Regions from separate parts of the Simplicispira sedimenti genome, predicted to be linked through region 4. Evidence: predicted binding sites of a transcription regulator. Region 4 holds the regulator's gene; each other region holds the start of a gene.
The links. The regulator FNR, encoded in region 4, switches genes on or off when oxygen is low (the NO sensors DNR and NnrR bind a similar motif). The targets are predictions, from matches to a motif close to TTGATNNNNATCAA.
Positions count from the first base shown of each region.

Region 1: the regulator FNR is predicted to act here: its motif matches at 3,252-3,265, upstream of MJ602_RS07390 (nitrite reductase).
Region 2: the regulator FNR is predicted to act here: its motif matches at 2,238-2,251, upstream of MJ602_RS03070 (universal stress protein).
Region 3: the regulator FNR is predicted to act here: its motif matches at 1,949-1,962, upstream of ubiU (ubiquinone anaerobic biosynthesis protein UbiU).

Region 1 covers NZ_JAKVIJ010000005.1:109,224-114,104, reverse strand. The annotation lists gene MJ602_RS07410 (cytochrome D1 domain-containing protein) at 1-1,220, shown strand, start outside; gene MJ602_RS07405 (NapC/NirT family cytochrome c) at 1,313-1,906, shown strand; gene MJ602_RS07400 (ethylbenzene dehydrogenase-related protein) at 1,993-2,799, shown strand; gene MJ602_RS07395 (cupredoxin domain-containing protein) at 2,825-3,175, shown strand; gene MJ602_RS07390 (nitrite reductase) at 3,383-4,881, shown strand, end outside.
Region 2 covers NZ_JAKVIJ010000002.1:125,430-130,310, reverse strand. The annotation lists gene MJ602_RS03080 (trimeric intracellular cation channel family protein) at 1-569, shown strand, start outside; gene MJ602_RS03075 (DUF1841 family protein) at 649-1,083, shown strand; gene MJ602_RS03070 (universal stress protein) at 1,094-1,987, opposite strand; gene MJ602_RS03065 (c-type cytochrome) at 2,363-3,028, opposite strand; gene MJ602_RS03060 (AAA family ATPase) at 3,136-3,984, shown strand; gene MJ602_RS03055 (hypothetical protein) at 3,998-4,234, shown strand; gene MJ602_RS03050 (GNAT family N-acetyltransferase) at 4,240-4,839, shown strand; gene MJ602_RS03045 (vWA domain-containing protein) at 4,861-4,881, shown strand, end outside.
Region 3 covers NZ_JAKVIJ010000001.1:263,720-268,600, forward strand. The annotation lists gene MJ602_RS01195 (alpha/beta hydrolase) at 1-653, shown strand, start outside; gene MJ602_RS01200 (MFS transporter) at 713-1,876, opposite strand; gene ubiU (ubiquinone anaerobic biosynthesis protein UbiU) at 2,045-3,097, shown strand; gene MJ602_RS01210 (U32 family peptidase) at 3,112-4,020, shown strand; gene ubiT (ubiquinone anaerobic biosynthesis accessory factor UbiT) at 4,073-4,615, shown strand; gene MJ602_RS01220 (putative zinc-binding protein) at 4,612-4,881, shown strand, end outside.
Region 4 covers NZ_JAKVIJ010000004.1:36,558-41,438, forward strand. The annotation lists gene MJ602_RS05750 (sulfite exporter TauE/SafE family protein) at 1-336, opposite strand, end outside; gene hemN (oxygen-independent coproporphyrinogen III oxidase) at 363-1,745, opposite strand; gene fnr (fumarate/nitrate reduction transcriptional regulator Fnr) at 1,965-2,687, shown strand; gene MJ602_RS05765 (SWIB/MDM2 domain-containing protein) at 2,920-3,234, shown strand; gene MJ602_RS05770 (TonB-dependent receptor) at 3,563-4,881, shown strand, end outside.

The DNA.
Region 1 (4,881 bases), on a different contig from region 4:
ACAAGATCAACCTGAAGAACGTGTTCTCTGTGACGTTGCGCGACACGGGCGAAGTGGCCCTGATCGATGGCGACACCAAGGAAATCCGCAGCATCGTCAAGACCGGCTATGCCGTGCACATTTCGCGCCTGTCTGCTTCCGGCCGCTATGTGTACGTGATCGGCCGCGACGGCCGTCTGTCCCTGATCGACCTGTGGATGGAAAAGCCTGATGTGGTTGCCGAGCTCAAGATCGGCTTCGACGCGCGCTCGGTGGATACCTCCAAGTTCAAGGGCTTTGAAGACAAGTACGCGATTGCTGGTTCTTACTGGCCGCCTCAGTACGTCATCATGGACGGCGATACGCTCAAGCCCCTCAAGGTGGTGAGCACCCGTGGTATGACCGTGGATGGCGAATACCACCCCGAGCCCCGTGTGGCTTCCATCGTGGCATCGTTCATCAAGCCTGAATGGGTGGTGAACATCAAGGAAACCGGCCAGATCCTGCTGGTCGATTACTCCGACATCGAAAACCTGAAGACCACCACCATCGGTTCTGCCAAGTTCCTGCACGACGGCGGTTGGGACGCTTCCAAGCGCTACTTCCTGGTTGCGGCCAACGCTTCGAACAAGATCGCTGCGGTGGATACCAAGACCGGCAAGCTGGCGGCCCTGGTCGATACGGCCAAGATCCCCCACCCCGGTCGTGGCGCCAACTTCGTTCACCCCAAGTTCGGTCCCGTCTGGGCTACCGGCCACCTGGGTGCTGATGTTGTGACGCTGATTTCCACGCCCTCGGAAGATCCGAAGCACAAGCAGTTCAAGCAGTACAACTGGAAGGTTGTTCAGGAAATGAAGCACGTGCCGGGTAACCTGTTCGTGAAGACCCATCCGAAGTCCAAGCACTTCTGGGCTGACGCTCCGCAGAACCCCGACAAGGATCTGGCTGAGTCCGTGGCAGTGTGGGACATGGCCGACCTGTCCAAGCCCAAGGCTGTGCTGAACGTTGCCAAGGATTCCGGTCTGCCGGAAACCAAGGCCGTGAAGCGTGCTGTGCACCCCGAGTACTCGGCTGACGGCAAGGAAGTCTGGATCTCCCTGTGGGGCGGCAAGACCGACCAGTCCGCCATCGTGGTGTATGACGATGCAACTCTGAAGGTGAAGAAGGTGATTACCGATCCGAAGATGATCACCCCCACCGGCAAGTTCAACGTGTACAACACGCAACACGACATCTACTGATAAAACAGCCTTGATCTGAGGCACGGATCGAGGGGCGCAAGCCCCTCGATCCACGCGTCTCCGATGTGATGCATAAAGTGGGGAGAGATTGAATGGCTGGAAAACTTGCAACCCTGTGGGCCACGCTGAAAAAGCCGAGTGCGAAATATTCGCTTCTTGGTCTGCTGATGACGGGTTTTATCTCTGGCATTCTGTTCTGGGGTGGTTTCAACACCGGGATGGAAGCGACCAACACGATGGACTTCTGTATTTCGTGCCATGAGATGCACGATAACGTCTATCAGGAATACAAGAAGACGATCCACTACAGCAATCGCACGGGTGTGCGTGCTGCCTGCTCGGATTGCCATGTGCCCAAGGACTGGACACACAAGATGATCCGCAAGATCCAGGCCAGCCGAGAAGTGTGGGGCAAGCTGACCGGTACGATCGACACCAAGGAAAAATTCGAAGCCAAGCGCTTGGTTCTGGCTGAGCGGGAATGGGCGCGGATGAAGGCCGCCGACTCGCGCGAATGCCGCAACTGCCATAGTTTCGAGGGCATGGACACCGAGAGGCAGAAAGCGCGCGGCGCTAAGATGCACAAGATCGCACAGGAAGAGAAGCAGACCTGTATCGATTGCCACAAGGGCATTGCGCACACCAAGCCCAAAGGCATGAAGGAAGATTCGGACGAAGATCTGTAAGCTTATATGGCAGCCGCTTCCGCAAGGGAGTCGGCTGCCTCTGAGTTACCTACTAGGAGTTATCGATGAAAAAGACTACGCTTTCCATGATGCTTTTGGGCTCGCTGCTGGCTGTGGGTTCGCAGGCCGCTTTCGCAGCACCTGATTGGTCCAAAGTGCCCAAGCGCGACATCCATGTTTTCCACCCAGGTGTCTCGCCCATGGAGTGGGTGGGTAAGAAGTCCGACCACAGCGGTACCGCCGGTCTCAAAAAGGGTGAAACCTGCGTGGGTTGCCACGAAGAGAAGGGTGCGCTGAACTTCGACTTCAAGCGTCTGGCGGGTAAGGACATGGAGCCCAAGGGCGCCCCCAAGACCATGAACTACCCCGTTGCGGTGCAGGCTGCCTATGATGCCAGCAACCTCTACATCCGTCTGACCTTCAAGGCTCCCGCTGGCGGCGCCGACCAGAGCGACAAGGAAAACGAGGTCAAGGCGACCGTGATGTTCCCGGACGCTCAGGTACAACTGGCAAACCAGGCCGGCTGCTGGGCGTCTTGCCACAACGATGCCCGCACCATGCCTGGTGCGGATGACAAGAAGACCAAGTACGTCAAAGCAGGTTCGTACCAGCTGATGCAGTGGAAGAGCGCCAAGGGCGCCAAGGTAGCGAACGGCTCGGTGACCACAGAGCGCAAGATGGATGGCGGTACCCTGGGTGCACAGGCCGAAGGCTCCAAGTCGGGTGATACCTACACCGTCACGTTCACCAGCAAGAACCCTGGCGAAGGCAAGGCGGTTCCGTTCGGCATCGCCATCCACGGCGATCACTCTACCGGCCGCTTCCACCATGTTTCTCTCGGCTACACGCTGGGCGTGGGTGCCGATGGTGACGTGAAGGCGCTCAAGCAGTAACTGATGCGGTATGGCAGAGGGCCGCATGTTCTCGGTCATGCCCCATGGGAGGCGGGTGGCGTTCGCTGCGGCACTCGTCTTCTCTTTCGCTGCGATCCCACTGGTTTCTGCACAGCAGACGGTGGAAGTGGTGATCCAGAAATACCGCTTTGAGCCGGCTGAGGTTCAGATCCGTGCCGGGGACACCGTCAAATGGATCAACCAGGAAAAACGTACCAGCCACTCCGTGCTCTTTGCTCCGGAGCAAGGGGGGGAATCAGAGAGGTTTTTCCCAGGTGAATCTTGGCAGCGAAAGTTTGACGCGCCTGGCCGCTATGTTTATTCCTGCGGCCCACACCCCGAAATGAAGGGTGTGGTGGAGGTGGTAGCACCTTAGTTCTTCAGCGATAGTTCTTAGCCTCTTTTTGGATTGAAGGCTGAGAGCGACAAAATTATCTGAGTTGTTTACTCGGTTGATGCAGATCAGCCTGCTTTGTGCTGGCCTTTCTATATTCCCGAGTGTCTTGCGGCGGGGGAACATCAGCCGGTGAGATGTTGGCTGCGCCAGTGGTCAACCCAACAACTGAGTATTTGGAGCTATCGCATGAAATATTTCCGACCCACGAGCGTCGCGGCTGTTGTGCTCGCGACTTTTGCGCTTGGTGCGTCTGCACAAGAGCAAAAGGGTGTTTCTGAGGTTGAGCGGAACTACCAGGCTGGTACGTCCCCGCTGACCGCCACCCCGATGGTGCAAAGCACCAACCCCAAGGCGCCGCCCATGTCGCTGGTGGAGTTTGAGGCTGCGCGCAAAATTTACTTTGAGCGCTGCGCAGGTTGCCACGGAGTGCTGCGCAAAGGCGCCACTGGTAAACCTTTGACCCCTGATCTGACGGTCGCCAAGGGCACCGACTACCTGAAGGTATTCATTGCCTACGGTTCGCCCGCAGGCATGCCCAACTGGCAAACCTCGGGTGAGTTGTCCGAGGAGCAGGTGGATCTGATGGCGCGTTACATCCAGCACGAGCCGCCCCAGCCACCCGAGTGGGGCCTGGCCGACGCCAAGAAATCGTGGAAAGTCATCGTGCCGCCCGAAAAGCGTCCCACGAAGAAGATGAACAACTACAACATCGAGAACATCTTCTCGACCACGCTGCGCGATGCGGGTGAGATTGCGCTGATCGATGGCGACACCAAGGAAATCATCAACGTCATCAAGACCGGCTACGCGGTGCACATCTCGCGCATGTCGGCATCGGGCCGCTACCTGTTCGTGATTGGTCGTGACGCCAAGATCAACATGATCGACCTGTGGATGGAGAAGCCCGATAACGTGGCCGAAATCCGTGTTGGTCTGGAGGCCCGCTCCGTGGAAACCTCCAAGGCCAAGGGTTACAAGGACAAACTGGCCATCGCCGGTACCTACTGGCCGCCCCAGTTCACCATCATGAAGGGCGACACGTTGGAGCCGCTTCGGATCGTGTCCACCCGCGGCATGGTGGTGGGCACGCAGGAATACCATCCTGAGCCCCGTGTGGCCTCGATTCTGGGATCCCACTACAAGCCCGAGTTTGTCGTGAACGTGAAGGAGACGGGCAAGACCCTGTTGGTGGACTACTCCAACATCGACGTGCTCCGGATCGCCGAAATCGGCTCTGCCCCGTTCCTGCACGATGGTGGCCTGGATTCGTCCAAGCGCTACTTCATGGTGGCTGCCAACCAGAGCAACAAGATTGCTGCCATTGACACCAAGGATGGCAAACTGGCAGGCTTGGTCGAAGTGGGCAAGATTCCGCACCCTGGGCGTGGTGCCAACTTCGACCACCCCAAGTTTGGCCCTGTCTGGGCTACAGGCCACCTGGGTGACGAAACCATTTCCCTGATCGGCACCGACCCCAAAAAGCACAAGCAGTACGCCTGGAAGGAAGTGGCCAAGCTCAAGGGCCCTGGCGGTGGTGCGCTGTTCGTCAAGAGCCATCCCAAGTCCAAGAACCTGTGGTCTGATGCCCCGCTGAATCCGGATCCCGCCGTGTCCCAGTCCATTGTGGTGTACGACATCAACAACCTGGACAAGGGCTACAAGACGTTGCCCATCGCCGAATGGGC
Region 2 (4,881 bases), on a different contig from region 4:
CGCTCTCGGGCATCATCGCCGCGGCACGCAAGCGGTTGGACGTCGTGGGCGTGTGCGTGGTGTCCTTTGTGGCCGCCTTTGGCGGCGGCACCCTGCGCGACCTGCTGCTGGACCAACGCCCCTTTTTCTGGGTGCGGCACACCGAGTTTGTGTGGGGTGTGCTCGCCCTGTCCCTGGCGGCCATGCTGTTCATGCGCCACCGCCACTTCGAGCCCACCGAGCGCGCCATGCTGCTGCCCGACGCCATCGGTCTGGGCCTGTTTGCGGCCGTGGGGGTGGATGTGGCCACGGCCGTGGGCATGCCCGCCATCATTGGCGTGATGATGGGCGTGATCACGGGCGTGTTTGGCGGCGTGCTGCGCGACGTGCTGTGCAACGAAGTGCCCCAGGCCTTCAGCGACCACCGCCCCTACGCACTGTGCGCCTTCGCGGGCGGCTGGGCCGACGTGGCGCTGCGCCAAATCCACACCAGTGAATGGATGCCGCTGGTGGCCTGCGTGGCCATCACGGCGGGGCTGCGCGGCCTGGCCGTGTGGCGCAACTGGCAACTGCCCGCCTGGCGGGTCTGAAAGCCGGTTTGCCCCTCCATGCCCAGGCACATGCACGGGGCGCACCGCGCATGGCCCGCTGCACCGCTACACTGCCGCCATGTTCCAGCCCAGCCAAGCCGACGTCCGCCGCTTCTTCTGCGCAGCCCATGCCAAGGCGCGTGCGGGCGCGCCCATGGAAGCCATAGAGACCCTGGCCAGCCTGTGGATCGCCGAGCACCCCGAGTACCACGCCGAACTCGCGGATGCGGACGCCGCCGTGGCGCGCAACTACGACGAGACGCCGGACCGCACCAATCCCTTCTTGCACCTGTCGATGCACCTGTCCATCAGCGAGCAGTGCAGCATCGACCAGCCGCGCGGCATCCGCCAGGCCGTGGAGTTGCTGTCCAAGCGCCTGGATTCCCTGCACGACGCGCACCACGCCACCATGGAATGCCTGGGCCAGATGCTGTGGGACAGCCAACGCTCGGGCCGCCCGCCCGATGGCGATGCCTATGTCGCCGCTGTCCAACGCCGGGCAACACGCGACTGAGCGCACCACGTCATGCCGTCAGCCGCCCCGCCGGACGGGCGGGCTGCGCGCCACCGGGCACCACGCCCAGGTAGGCATGGGGCACGACCAGCAGGTCGCTCTCCAGGCCGCCCGCCAGCAGACGGCGCGGCACGCTGCCGCGCAGCAGTTCCATCGGCCATGAGCGGTGCTCCTGGCCCAGCACCACCAGATCGGCGTCGGCGCTTTCCTGCTGTACCGTGAGTTGACGCGCCAGGTCGCCCCGGCCGATCAGCGTGCCGACACGGTTGCGCCGAGCATCGAACACATTGGACAGCCGGTACAGCCGCTCCTGCGCGTACTGCAGCACCTCGCGCCGGTAGGCCTGCACGGCAGCCGTTGAAGCCTCGGCACTGCGCAGCCGGGCTTCATCGTGGGTGTCGATGGCATGGAACAGTTCCAGGGCCGCGCCGGTCTCGAAATCGCCCGCGTAGCGCACCAGTGGGCGCGATGCCGCAGAGAAATCCACCGCCACCAGGACCCGTGCATAAGGCCCCTGCGGCGGACGACATGCCACCAGCACCGGGCAGGGACAGCGGCGCAACAACGGGTACAGCAGCGTGCGCCAGGGCGGCACGGGCCAGGGACGGTGCATGCGTCCGTGCGCCACCAGCAGATCGGCTCGCTCGGCCTCGGCCAGGCAATCGTCCAGCGGCCGACCCGTGCCGATCACCGCAGTCACTGGAACACCATGGCGCCGCGCCAGTTGGCGCGCGCGCTGTTCCAACCGAGCCGCCGGATCGGCCAGTTGCAGCGGCGGCGTTTCGCAGACATACAGGACGCGCAGCCGCGCGCCATGGGTGGCGGCGAGCGTCGCCGCCCGGTCCAGGCCGTGCTCGGCCGGGGTGGAAAAATCGGTCAGGGCCAGAATGTTCTGGATGCGCATGGGAACTCCTCTCGGGCAGATGGGCGGGACGCCTCAGCGTCATCGTCTGCGTCATCCACCTCTCGCGCGGCAGAAAGGCATCTGTGGCACCGGGCCAGGGCGGCGCGTGCATGCCACTGCACTGGACGAGGATGTGCCCGGCGGGGATTGGATGACGTCTGTGAGAGAAGAGCCGCCGGGCCTAGGAATCTGCGGCCGGGGCGATGGACTGCGCCCACCCCGGCCCGACCCGAAAGGATCTGGGCGTTGAATGATGGGGGTCAAGGGCCAGCGGTTTCATGCGCCTGCCATTGTAGGGAGCAGGGCTGCAAGCCACAAGCATGTCGCACCTCGGCGTGCCAGTATTGGCGCGCCCGTGGCAAGCGCGAGGGAGGGTCAGCGGAAGCGCGGCTGCGGCACCACCTGCAGGTCCCCCTGCACCTTGCCGATGTACTGCGCCAGCGCCTTGAGCTCGTCGTTGGAGAACTGGCCGACCACGCCTGCCATCACGCCGTTGCTGCGGCCCACGTAGGCGTTCTTGCCGGTTTCCTTGTAGGACTTGAGGGCGACGAACAGATAGTCGGCATGCTGGCCGGCGATCTTGGGGTAGGACGGGTCGATGGGCTTGGCGAAGTTGTCGCCGTGGCAGGACACGCAGGCGCCCTTTTGCAGCAGCGCGGCCACGCGGGCATCGGGCTGGCGCTTGGGTGCCGCGGGCAACTCGGTGCCGCTCTTGCCATGCTGGGCATAGTAGGCGGACAGATCGGCAATGTCCTGCTCGGTCAGCGAGATGGCCACACCGCGCATGGTGGGGTGCTTGCGCTCGCCCTTGAGGTAGGCCTGCAGCGCCGAAGCCAGGTAGGCCGCGTTCTGGCCCGAAATCATCGGCACCTTGTGCACTTCAGGGAAGCTGGACTGGTAGCCCACGATGCCGTGGCAGCCGATGCACATGGCATTCTTTTGTTCACCGGCCTGGACGTTGCCCTGCACCTCCTGGGCGTGGATGGCGGCGGTCCCGCAAGCGACAGCCAAGACAACGAGCATGTGGAGCGTCTTTTTCATTTTGCGAGCACAATCTTTGTGGAAGAGAACCCTGGGGCCCAGGCGCTGAAAATGATTATAGCCAGCACCTGTCAAGCCCATTTGTCAACGATACCGCATTTATTTTCATGAAATTCCAAGGCTCCCAGAATTACGTCGCCACCCAGGACCTCATGCTGGCCGTGAACGCCTCTATCCGACTGCAGCGCCCCTTGCTCGTCAAGGGCGAGCCCGGCACCGGCAAGACCATGCTGGCCGAGGAAGTGGCCCAGGCGCTGGACATGCCGCTGCTGCAGTGGCACATCAAGTCCACCACCAAGGCGCAGCAGGGTTTGTATGAATACGACGCCGTGAGCCGCCTGCGCGACAGCCAGCTGGAAGGCAGCAGCGAGCGCGTCAAGGACATCCGCAACTACATCGTGCAGGGCGTGCTGTGGCAGGCCTTCACGGCCGACCGCCCGGTGGCACTGCTGATCGATGAGATCGACAAGGCCGACATCGAATTCCCCAACGACCTGCTGCGCGAGCTCGACCGCATGGAGTTCTACTGCTACGAAACGCGCGAGCTCATCAAGGCCAAGCACCGTCCGCTGGTGTTCATCACTTCGAACAACGAAAAGGAACTGCCCGACGCCTTTCTGCGCCGCTGCTTCTTCCACTTCATCAAGTTCCCCGAGCCCGACACCATGCGCCAGATCGTCGGCGTGCACTTCCCCACGCTCAAGGGCGATCTGCTCTCGGTGGCCATGAAGACCTTCTACGACGTGCGCAACCTGCCGGGCCTGAAAAAGAAGCCTTCCACCTCCGAGCTGCTGGACTGGCTCAAACTGCTGGTGGCCGAAGACATTCCGCTGTCTGCCCTGCAAAGCGCCGACAACAAGGTGTCGGTGCCGCCGCTGGTGGGCGCCTTGCTGAAAAACGAGCAGGACGTGAGCCTGTTCGAAAAGCTGGTGTTCATGAACCAGCGCAACCGCTGAAGGGGCATGCACCATGCGTGACGCCAACCGCCTGCTGATCGAAGGCCTGTCCGACGCCATTGGCTTCGTCGGCGGGGCGCTGGTCGGCTTCTGGCTGGGCACCCTGCTGGGATGGGATCTCTTTGCCCCCAGCTATGGCACCACGACAGTGCTGGCCATCGCCTTGGTGGGACTGAGCGCCGGATTGGGGCTGCAGGCCGCACGGCGCTGGCGCAACCTCCGCAACCCGCAGAAAACCAACGAGAAGTGATTTCCATGGCCTTTGTGGAACCCGTCACCCTGAGAGACCGCGGCCTGCGCCTGGAGCCCCTGGGCCTGGAGCACACGCCCGGTCTGGCCGATGCCGCTGCCGACGGTGAACTGTGGAAGCTGCGCATCACCTCGGTGCCCGAGCCGCAGGACACGCGCGCCTACATCGAAACCGCGCTGGAGGGACGTGCCCAAGGCCACCGCTTTGCCTTTGCCGTGCTGGACGACGCCAGCGGCCAGGTGCTGGGCAGCACCAGCTTCCACGACATCCTGCCGGCCGTGCGCCGCGTGGAGATCGGCTGGACCTGGTACCGCAAGAGCGTGCAGCGCACCCACGTCAACACCACCGCCAAGCTGCTGATGATGGGGCACGCCTTTGACCAGCTCGCCTGCCACGTGGTGGGCTGGCGCACCGACAACTTCAACTTCGCCAGCCAGCGCGCCATCGAACGCCTGGGCGCCAGGAAGGACGGCGTGATCCGCGGCCATGCACTGCGCCGCGACGGCACCATCCGCGACACCGTGATGTACAGCATGCGCAGCGGCGAATGGCCCGAGGCCCGCGCACAGTTGCTATACCTTTTGCAGCGCCATGCGCAGGATTGACGGGCGCTAGAGGCTATTTTTATGTTGATTGATTTTTTCTAC
Region 3 (4,881 bases), on a different contig from region 4:
ACGGCCAGTCGGGTGGGCCGCGCGGCGGGCTGACCCACTCCATGCGCCTGCTGGAAGACCTGGCCGACATGGTGGACGCCGCGCGCTCCCACACGCCCAAGGGCCTGCCCCTGGTGCTGCTGGGCCACAGCATGGGCGGGCTGGTGGCGGCGCGCTTTGTGTCGCTGCACCTGCGGCCGGTGGATGCGCTGGTGCTGTCCTCGCCCGCGCTGGACCCCGGACTCAATGCCGTGCAAAAGCTGCTGCTGAGCACGCTGCCACGCATTGCCCCCAACCTGCGCATCGGCAACGGGCTGCAGGTGGACTACATCTCGCACGACCGCGCGGTGGTCGATGCCTACGTGGCCGACCCGTTGTGCCACGACCGCATCAGCGCACGCCTGGCGCAGTTCATTGCCGACGGCGGCCCCGCCACCCTGGCCCGCGCCGCGCACTGGAGCGTGCCCACGCTGCTGATGTGGGCCGGCGCCGACCGCCTGGTGCAGCCCGCAGGCAGCCGCGCCTTTGCCGCCGCTGCGCCCAGCGCGCGCGTGCGCAGCCAGTGCTTTGACGGCCTGTACCACGAGCTGTTCAACGAAAGCCCGGAGTTGGCCGCGCCGGTGTTTGCGCTGCTGCGCCAGTGGCTGCTGCAGCAGTGCCCGGCAAAAGTTTGAGGCATTTTGGCCTCTGGCGCCCGTCCATCAAGCGCCAACAGCTATCATAATAATAGCAACTAAGCCTTACGCCGCAAGGCAAGCCACAGCACGGCCATGCCGGTCAAGGCGATGGGCGCGAGCGAGCCGTAGTTCAGCAGCGTCCAGCCCTGCGTGGTCACCAGCGCGCCCGAGGCAAAGGATGTGAGCGCCATGGTGGCAAACACAAAGAAGTTGATGGCGGCCTGCGCGCGGTCCTTCTCCTCGGGGCGGTAGGCCTGCAGCGCCAGCGTGGTGCTGGCCGTGAACAGAAAGTTCCAGCCCACGCCCAGCAGGAACAGCGCAATGCCAAAGTGGTGCAGGTCCACGCCCATCAGCGCCACGGCCACGCAGGCCAGGTTGAGCAGCACACCCGCCCCCATCACCGGCAACACGCCCAGGCGCTGGATCAGGTGGCCGGTGAAGAAGCCCGGCGCGAACATGCCGATCACATGCCACTCCAGCACCAGCGCAGCGTCGTCGAACGCGTAGCCGCACACCTGCATGGCCAGCGGCGTGGCAGCCATGAGCAGGTTCATCACCCCATAGCCCAGCGCGGCGCCCAGCGTGGCCACCAGAAAGGCGGGCTCGCGCAGCAACTGGCCCACGCTGCGCCCGGCGCGGGTGCTGGCGGCGGTGCGCGGCGGCGGCGCGTCAAAACGGATGGCTGCCATGCACAGCATGGACAGCAGCGCCACCGCTGCCAGCGCCACATAGGCCCCGGCAAAAGGCACGGCCAGCAGCGTGCGCGTGTGGCTGGCCAGGTTGGGCCCGGCCACGGCGCCCAGCAGGCCCCCGGCCAGCACCAGCGAAATGGCTTTGTCGCGGAAGGCGGGCGCCGCCAGCTCGGCAGCGGCAAAGCGGTACAACTGCCCGTTGGCGCTGTAGTAGCCCGCCACCACGGTGGCCGCACACAGCAGCCAGAAGCTGTGGCTGCGCACCGCCCAGGCCCCGGCCAGGGCCGACGCCAGCGCCACGGCCAGGCCGATCTGGAACGACACCTGCCGCCCCCAGCGCTGCTGCGTGCGCGCCACCAGCCCGGTGGCCAGTGCACCGCCCACCACATAGCCCATCACGGGCAAGGTGGCCATCCAGCCATAGGGCGCCAGTTGCAGGCCTACCAGGCCGTTGATGGCGATGAAGACGACGTTGTTGGTCAGGAAAAGGCCCTGGCAAAGCGCCAGCAGCCACAGATTCTTGTTCATGGGGGGCCAGGAGAGCACGCGCGGCAATCGTCCATTGTGCGCCTGACTGACCCAGCAAGGGCGCGGCACTGCTTGACCTGGATCATGCCCCTACCGATGGAAGGGGCGTATGGTTCAGCCTGCGCGAAGGTGCCTGCCGGGCCGCCCGCGTCCGAGTTTTTCGATCGCATGCAAACCCACACTTCCCCCACCGACGGCGCAGCCCCCGAGGCCGCGCCCCCGTTCGAACTGGTCTGCCCCGCAGGCAGCCTGCCCGCGCTCAAGGCCGCCGTGGACGCGGGCGCCAGCTGCGTGTACCTGGGCCTGCGCGACGCCACCAATGCGCGCAACTTTGCCGGGCTCAATTTCGACGAAGCCGCCATCGCCAACGGCATCCAGTACGCGCACCAGCGCGGGCGCAAGGTGTTCATGGCGCTCAACACCTACCCGCAGGCCGCCAACCCCGAGCCCTGGCGCGCCGCCATGGACAAGGCGGTGGACCTGGGCATGGACGCCGTGATCCTGGCCGACCCCGGCCTGATGCAATACGGCGCGCAGCACCACCCCAAGCTGCGCCTGCACCTGTCGGTGCAGGGCTCGGCCACCAGCGCCGATGCCATCAACTTCTACCGCGAGCAGTTCGGCATCGTGCGCGCCGTGCTGCCGCGCGTGCTGGCCGTGGAGCAGGTGCAGCGCGTGATCGACAACACCCCGGTCGAGATCGAGGTGTTCGGCTTCGGCAGCCTGTGCGTGATGGTCGAAGGCCGCTGCGCGCTCTCGTCCTACGTGACGGGCGAATCGCCCAACACCCACGGCGTGTGCTCGCCCGCCAAGGCGGTGCGTTGGCAGGAGACGCCCAAGGGCCTGGAATCACGCCTGGGCGGCGTACTGATCGACCGCTACGGCCCCGGCGAGAACGCGGGCTACCCCACGCTGTGCAAGGGCCGTTTTGACGTGGGCGAGGACGAAAACTACTACGCCATCGAAGAGCCCACCAGCCTGAACACGCTGGAGCTGCTGCCCCAGCTCATGAAGATGGGCGTGCGCGCCGTCAAGATCGAAGGGCGCCAGCGCAGCCCGGCCTATGTGGCGCAGGTCACCAAGGTCTGGCGCGAGGCCATCGACAGCTGCCAGGCCGACCGCCTGCGCTACGCCCCCAAGACCGCCTGGATGGCCAGCCTGGACCAGGTGGCCGAAGGCCAGCAGCACACCCTGGGCGCCTACCACCGCCCCTGGAAATGATGAACACCCCCACCCTGAAACTGTCCCTGGGCGCGCCGCAGTACTACTGGTCGCGCCAGACCTACTTCGACTTCTACGAGGCCATGGCCGCCACGGCCGTGGACATCGTCTATCTGGGCGAAACCGTCTGCTCGCGCCGCAAGGAGCTGCGCCTGCAGGACTGGCTCGACATCGCCGAGCTGATGCGCGCATCGGGCAAGGAAGCCGTGCTGTCCACCCAGGTGCTGCTCGAATCGGGCGTGGAAGTGAGCACCATGCACAAGGTCACGGCCAACACCGACTGGCCGGTGGAAGCGGGCGACATGGGCGCCGTGCAGCGCGTGGCGGGCAAGCGCCCCTTCACCGGAGGCATGCACCTGAACATCTACAACCTGCCCACGCTGCAGTGGCTGGCCTCGCTGGGCGCCACGCGCTGGGTGGCCCCGCTGGAGATGAAGCACGAAGACCTGGCCGCCCTGATCCAGAACGGCCCGCAGGCCCTGCAGACCGAGGTGTTTGCCTACGGGCGCATGCCGCTGGCGTTTTCGGCGCGCTGCTTCACCGCACGCCAGCGCAACCTGCCCAAGGACGACTGCCAGTTCAGCTGCCTGGACCACCCCGACGGCCTGATGCTCAAGACGCGCGAAAGCGAGGAGTTCCTCGTGCTCAACGGCATCCAGACGCAGTCGGCGCGCGTGCACAACCTCATCGACGAGCTGCCGCGCATGCAGCGCATGGGCGTGGCCGTGGCACGCATCAGCCCCCAGTCCCAGCACATGACGGAAGTGGTGGCGCTGTTCGACGCCGTGCGCAAGGGCCAGCTCAGCGGCCCCGAGGCCCGCGCCCAGCTCCAGCCCCTCATGCCCGACCAAAGCTGCAACGGCTACTGGCATGGCCGCCCCGGCCTGGAGCTGGTGGACAGCCCGGCCCTGGTGCCCGCCTGAACCGCTGCCCACCGCCGCCATTGCACAAGACAAGCCCGCACTGGAGTCCCCCATGAACGCCCCGCACACGCCCCCCGCCCCCTTTGTCCTGCCGTCTGCCGTGGCGGCCCTCACCTCGCGCCTGCCCGCATTTCCGGGCTCGGTGCTGCTGGTCACCGCACTCAATGTGGGCCTGGCGCGCCAACTGCCGCGCGACGTGGGCGAGATGCTGCTGAACAAGCGCCTGCGCATCCATGTGCGCGACGCGGGCGTGACCTTCGACTACACCTGGACCGGCGGCGCCTTTGCCCCGCGTGCGCGCTTCGCCGAGACCGACCTGTGCATCAGTGCCAGCGCCCACGACTTCCTGCTGCTGGCCCAGCGCCAGCAAGACCCGGACACGCTGTTCTTCAGCCGCCGCCTCTCCATGGAAGGCGACACCGAACTGGGCCTGGTCGTCAAGAACACGCTGGACGCACTGGAACTGCCTGTGCTGGATCTGCAGCAATGGGGCCCGCGCCAGGTGCTCGCGCGCCTGGCCGCCCTGCGCCCTGGCATGCGCCCCAGCAACAGCAACCCCGGCGCTGGCCACGGTTTCCCAGGAGCACGGCCATGACAGACACGCGCGCTGCACTGCCCCTGGTCTATTCCTGCTCGGGCTGCTCCAGCGCCGCGCAGTTGGCCAACCATGTGGCGCTGCGGCTGGACCGCGCAGGCGTGGCCGAGATGTCGTGCATCGCGGGCGTGGGCGGCGACGTGCCCAGCCTGGTGCGCACGGCGCACTCGGGCCGCCCCATCATCGCGCTGGACGGCTGCCCACTCAACTGCGTGCAGGGTTGCCTCTCGCGCCACGGCATTCAAGCTGCGCGCCACTACCAATTG
Region 4 (4,881 bases):
CAACAGCAAGACGCCCCATGCCAGCACGGCCACATGAAAAAAAGTCCATACGGGACGCAGCGCAGACGCCTGCTGTGTCAGCCATGCCAGACTCTGCATGGCCACAGCAGCCAGCGCGCCCACCAAGCTGTATCCGAGGATGCGCCCTGCATGGTAGGCGGACAACCTGCGCCAAGGCACGGCACGGTTCGCCCAATGGACGGGTTGTTCAGCCTCTTGGGCGCCCCCCCCGCCGCCCGACACCACCGCGCTGCAAGGGGCGGCACACATGACAAGGCAGTGCGACCCACCCGCAAGCCCCATGATGAGTGCGGTCCAGGCCAGTGAGGAAAGCATGCAGGTGGCGTATTCCGCGAGGAAAGTTAGATGATCCGCGAAAACCGTGCGCGGTTCTTGTCGGCCTGCAGATACCTGTCAAACACCATGGCAATGGCACGCACGAAGTACCAACCCATGGCCGTGACCTCCAAGCCCTCGTTGCTGACCATAACAAGGCCCTGCTGCTCCAGTTCCTTGAGCTGCTCCAGCTCCGACGCAAAATAGTCCCGCACATTGATCAGCCAGGCCTGCTCCAGCGGCTCAAACAGCAGTTCGCCCTGGCACATGATGGCCATGATGACGGCGCGGCGCACCAGATCATCGCGCGTGAGCGCCAGACCACGCACCACAGGCAGACGACCCTGGTTGAGCAGGTCGTAATAGTCTTCCAGTGTCTTGGCATTCTGACTGTAGGTAGCACCCACACGGCCGATGGCGGATACGCCCAGACCGATCAGGTCGCAGTCCGGCTGCGTGCTGTAACCCTGGAAGTTGCGATGCAGCCTTCCCTGGCGCTTGGCCACGGCCAGCGCGTCCTCGGGCAGTGCAAAGTGGTCCATGCCCACATACACATAGCCCGCGGTGCTGAAGGCTTCGAGCGAGCGTGCCAGCATGGACACCTTGGACGACGCCATGGGCAGGTCAGCCCACACGATGCGCCGCTGCGCCTTGAAGCGCTCGGGCAGGTGGGCATAGGCATAGAGGGCGATGCGGTCAGGCCGCAATTCGGCCACCTGGGCCAATGTGCGGTCAAAGGACTCCGGCGTCTGCTTGGGCAGACCGTAAATCAGATCCACATTGACGGAGTCGAAGCCGATGCTGCGCGCAGACTCCACCAAGGAAAACACCTGTTCTGCTGGCTGGATGCGGTGCACGGCCTTCTGCACCTCGGGATCAAAGTCCTGTACGCCAAAGCTCAGACGGTTGAATCCGAGTTCCGCCAGCAGCGCCAGGCGATCCGCATCCACGGTACGGGGATCGACCTCAATCGAGTACTCCCCCCCCGGCACCAGCGTGAAGCTGCTGCGCAGCATCCCCATCAGGTCACGCAGGCCTGCATCGGATAGAAAGGTCGGCGTCCCTCCGCCAAAATGAATCTGGCTGACCATCTGGCCCACACCGCAATGGGCGGTATGGAGATCGATCTCGCGCTGGAGGTAGCGCAGGTACACATCGGCACGGTCGTGGTGCTTGGTGATGATCTTGTTGCAAGCACAGTAGTAGCACAGCGATTCACAGAACGGAATGTGCACATAGATCGACAGCGGCAACGCCTTGCCCACCGGACTTTGGCGGCGCTGCCCAAGGGCAAGCACGTAGTCCTGCTCTCCAAACGCATCCACGAAGCGATCGGCAGTGGGGTAAGAGGTGTAGCGCGGACCGGAAACGTCGTAGCGGGTCAGCAGTTCGGGGGTGACAATTGTCATTGTTATTCCTGGCTAGCGTGCTTAATGTGCACCAGATTGCCCTTGCGACCCTTGATTCCCGTCAAGCATCCGACATCCGAGTGCAGGATTGGATCATCACCAAGCGGATAGGTCATAATTTGACCTATGTCACACCCCGCCCGCATACCCATCGTCCGTTCGTTACCTGATTCCGAAACGGAAGGATCGGCATGCGAGGATTCACAGACACCCCTGCATATGACACCGCAGACCATCAAGGTTGCCTGCTCCAATTGCAATCTGCGTGAGCTTTGCATGCCGCTGGCTCTCTCCGATGAGCAACTGCGACGTATTGACGACGTGGTGGCCGTGCGTCGGAAAATCAAGCGCGGCAGCACCTTGTTCCGCAACGGTGAAGCCTTCACCTCGCTGTTTGCCATACGCACGGGGTTCTTCAAGACCTGTGTCGCGACTGAAGATGGGCGCGACCAGGTCACCGGCTTCCAGATGGCTGGCGAGATCATTGGTCTGGACGGCATCGTCAACGACCACCATACCTGCGACGCCGTGGCACTGGAAGATGCCGAAGTGTGCGTCATGCCCTTCGAGCGCATCGAAGAACTCTCCCGCGAGGTGAATGCGCTGCAGCACCATGTGCACAAAATCATGAGCCGCGAAATTGTGCGTGAGCACGGGGTGATGTTGCTCCTGGGCAGCATGCGGGCAGAGGAACGGTTGGCGGCTTTCTTGCTCAACTTGGTGCAGCGACTGCATGCACGCGGATTCTCGCAATCCGAGCTGATTTTGCGCATGACCCGAGAGGAAATCGGAAGCTATCTCGGCCTCAAGCTGGAGACGGTGAGCCGCACCTTCTCCAAGTTCGTGGACGACGGCATTGTGGAAGTGAAGCAGCGTCACGTGCGGATACTGAGTCCCGAGGCACTGCATCGCATCGTCAACAACCAGGCTGCCTGCCACTGAACCCCTTGCGCCGCGGCAGACTTACCCCACAGGACGCCGCTGCGAACGCGCCACACCGCAGACTTTGCCGCCAGACCTTGGCGCCAGAGCTTGGCGCCACAGCAACAAGCCGAAGCAAAAAAACATCCCGCTCGCTTGGAAAGCCGTTTTTTTGCCGTTAGCATCGACCTGCCAGTGGACATGCAGGTTTTCGCTGGCGCTATTGACCAATCCCCATAAGGAAAATCCGAAAATGGCAACTGCTAAGAAAGCCCCGGCCAAGAGCGCCGCAGCCAAGACCGCTGCTCCCGCCAAGAAGCGCACCCCCAACGCAGCATTCATGAAGGCGCTCACCCCCAGCCCTGCGCTGGCCGCCGTGGTGGGTGCCAGCCCGCTGCCTCGCACCGAGATCATCAGCAAGCTGTGGGTTTACATCAAGGCCCAGAAGCTGCAGGACAGCGCCAACAAGCGCATGATCAACGCCGACGCCAAGCTCAAGCCCATTTTCGGCAAGGATCAGGTGTCCATGTTTGAAATGGCGGGCCTGATTGGCAAGCACGTCCAGTAAGGACGGCCCCTCCGAGAAGAAGCCGGCTCTGTCGGCTTTTTTGTTGGCCACAAGCAACAATATGCCCCTTGAGCCGCATCAATTTGAATGCTAACCAATCTCGTTTGGCTTAACATTCTCTTGCGAGTTCCTGCATAGCCAAACCTCCGCGCCAGCCATTGCCCTCTCGCCTCTTTCACTGCATGCGTTCAATCGCCTGCAGCCATGTGCATTGCTCTTACCCATGGAGGCCCGATTGGCATACCCCCCCGTGCAGCGCAACCCGAGCGCGCAGCAGTTTTCTCTCACACCCCCCTCGCCACTGCGATTGCTGCCGCTGGCCATTCTGATGCTGGCGGCGTCCCTGGACGTGCAAGCCCAATCCGCCGACGCAGACCGCAGCCTGGCCCCGGTCACGGTGCGTGAACGCGCCGAGGCCGCCGAAGGCAAAGACAGTGTGCGCGCCACCGAGACCACCATCGGCAAGGGCAAGCAGCAGTTGCGCGACATCCCGCAGTCGGTCACCGTGGTGACCGAACGCCTGATCGATGATCGCAACCTCGACACCGTCAAGGAAGCACTGAAAAACACCGCAGGCATCACCTTCCTGGCAGCGGAAGGCGGCGAAGAAGACATTCGCCTGCGCGGCTTTGCCCTGCAAAGCACGGGCGACATGTTCATCGACGGCATGCGCGACCCAGCGTTCTACGAGCGCGATACCTTCAATCTGGATCGCATGGAAGTGCTGCGCGGCTCCGCCTCCATGCTGTTTGGGCGTGGATCGACCGGCGGCGCCGTCAACCAGGTGAGCAAGGCACCGCGACTGATCGACACCCACCAGGTGGACCTGACGCTGGGCAACCACGCGTACCGCCGTGTCACTGGCGACTTCAACTGGCACACCGGCGAAAACGCCGCTTTGCGCATCAATGCCATGGCCACCAAGGCCAACAACAACGGCGCGGGCAGCAGCCTGGACAAGAACGGCATTGCAGGCACCTACGCCTGGGGTATCGGCACGCGCGACGAGTTCGCCGTCAGCCTGTACCACCTGGACAACAACAACGGCATGAACTACGGCATGCCCTGGATTCGGCCCACAGCCAACGCTGGCGTGGCCGACACCACGCTGTTGCCGCTGGATCCTGCCAACTACTACGGCGCGAAGAGCGACTACAACGATGGCAGCGCCAGCATGGTGACCCTGTCCCATGTGCACCGGTTTGAAGGCAGCGCCGAACTCAAGACGCAAGTGCGTGCAGGCCAGTTCGAGCGCGACCAGCGCGCAGGCGCCATTCGCCTGGCCGCCGCAGCACAGCAGCCTGGCGGCGTGGCCGCAAGCCTGGCGAACTTCGGTCCCGCCACCCGTCTCACGCGGGGGAACCACCTGAAAATCCAGGACATGGACACCGTGCACCTGCAGAGCGACTTCAGTGACAAGTTCCAGGCACTGGGCGTACGCCACGAACTGCTGGCGGGCTTCGACTTTGCACATGAAAAAAAGAAAGTGTATGGCGCTCGCAGTGCCGCCCAGGGCGGCGTGACCATCAACAAGCCCACCACGACGGTCGGCACGCCCAACGATGGCGCGTGGGTGGATGAACGCAGCCGCGTGCTGCGCACCACCAGCGACTTTGAGGCCAAGGGCTGGGGCATCTATGCGCAAGA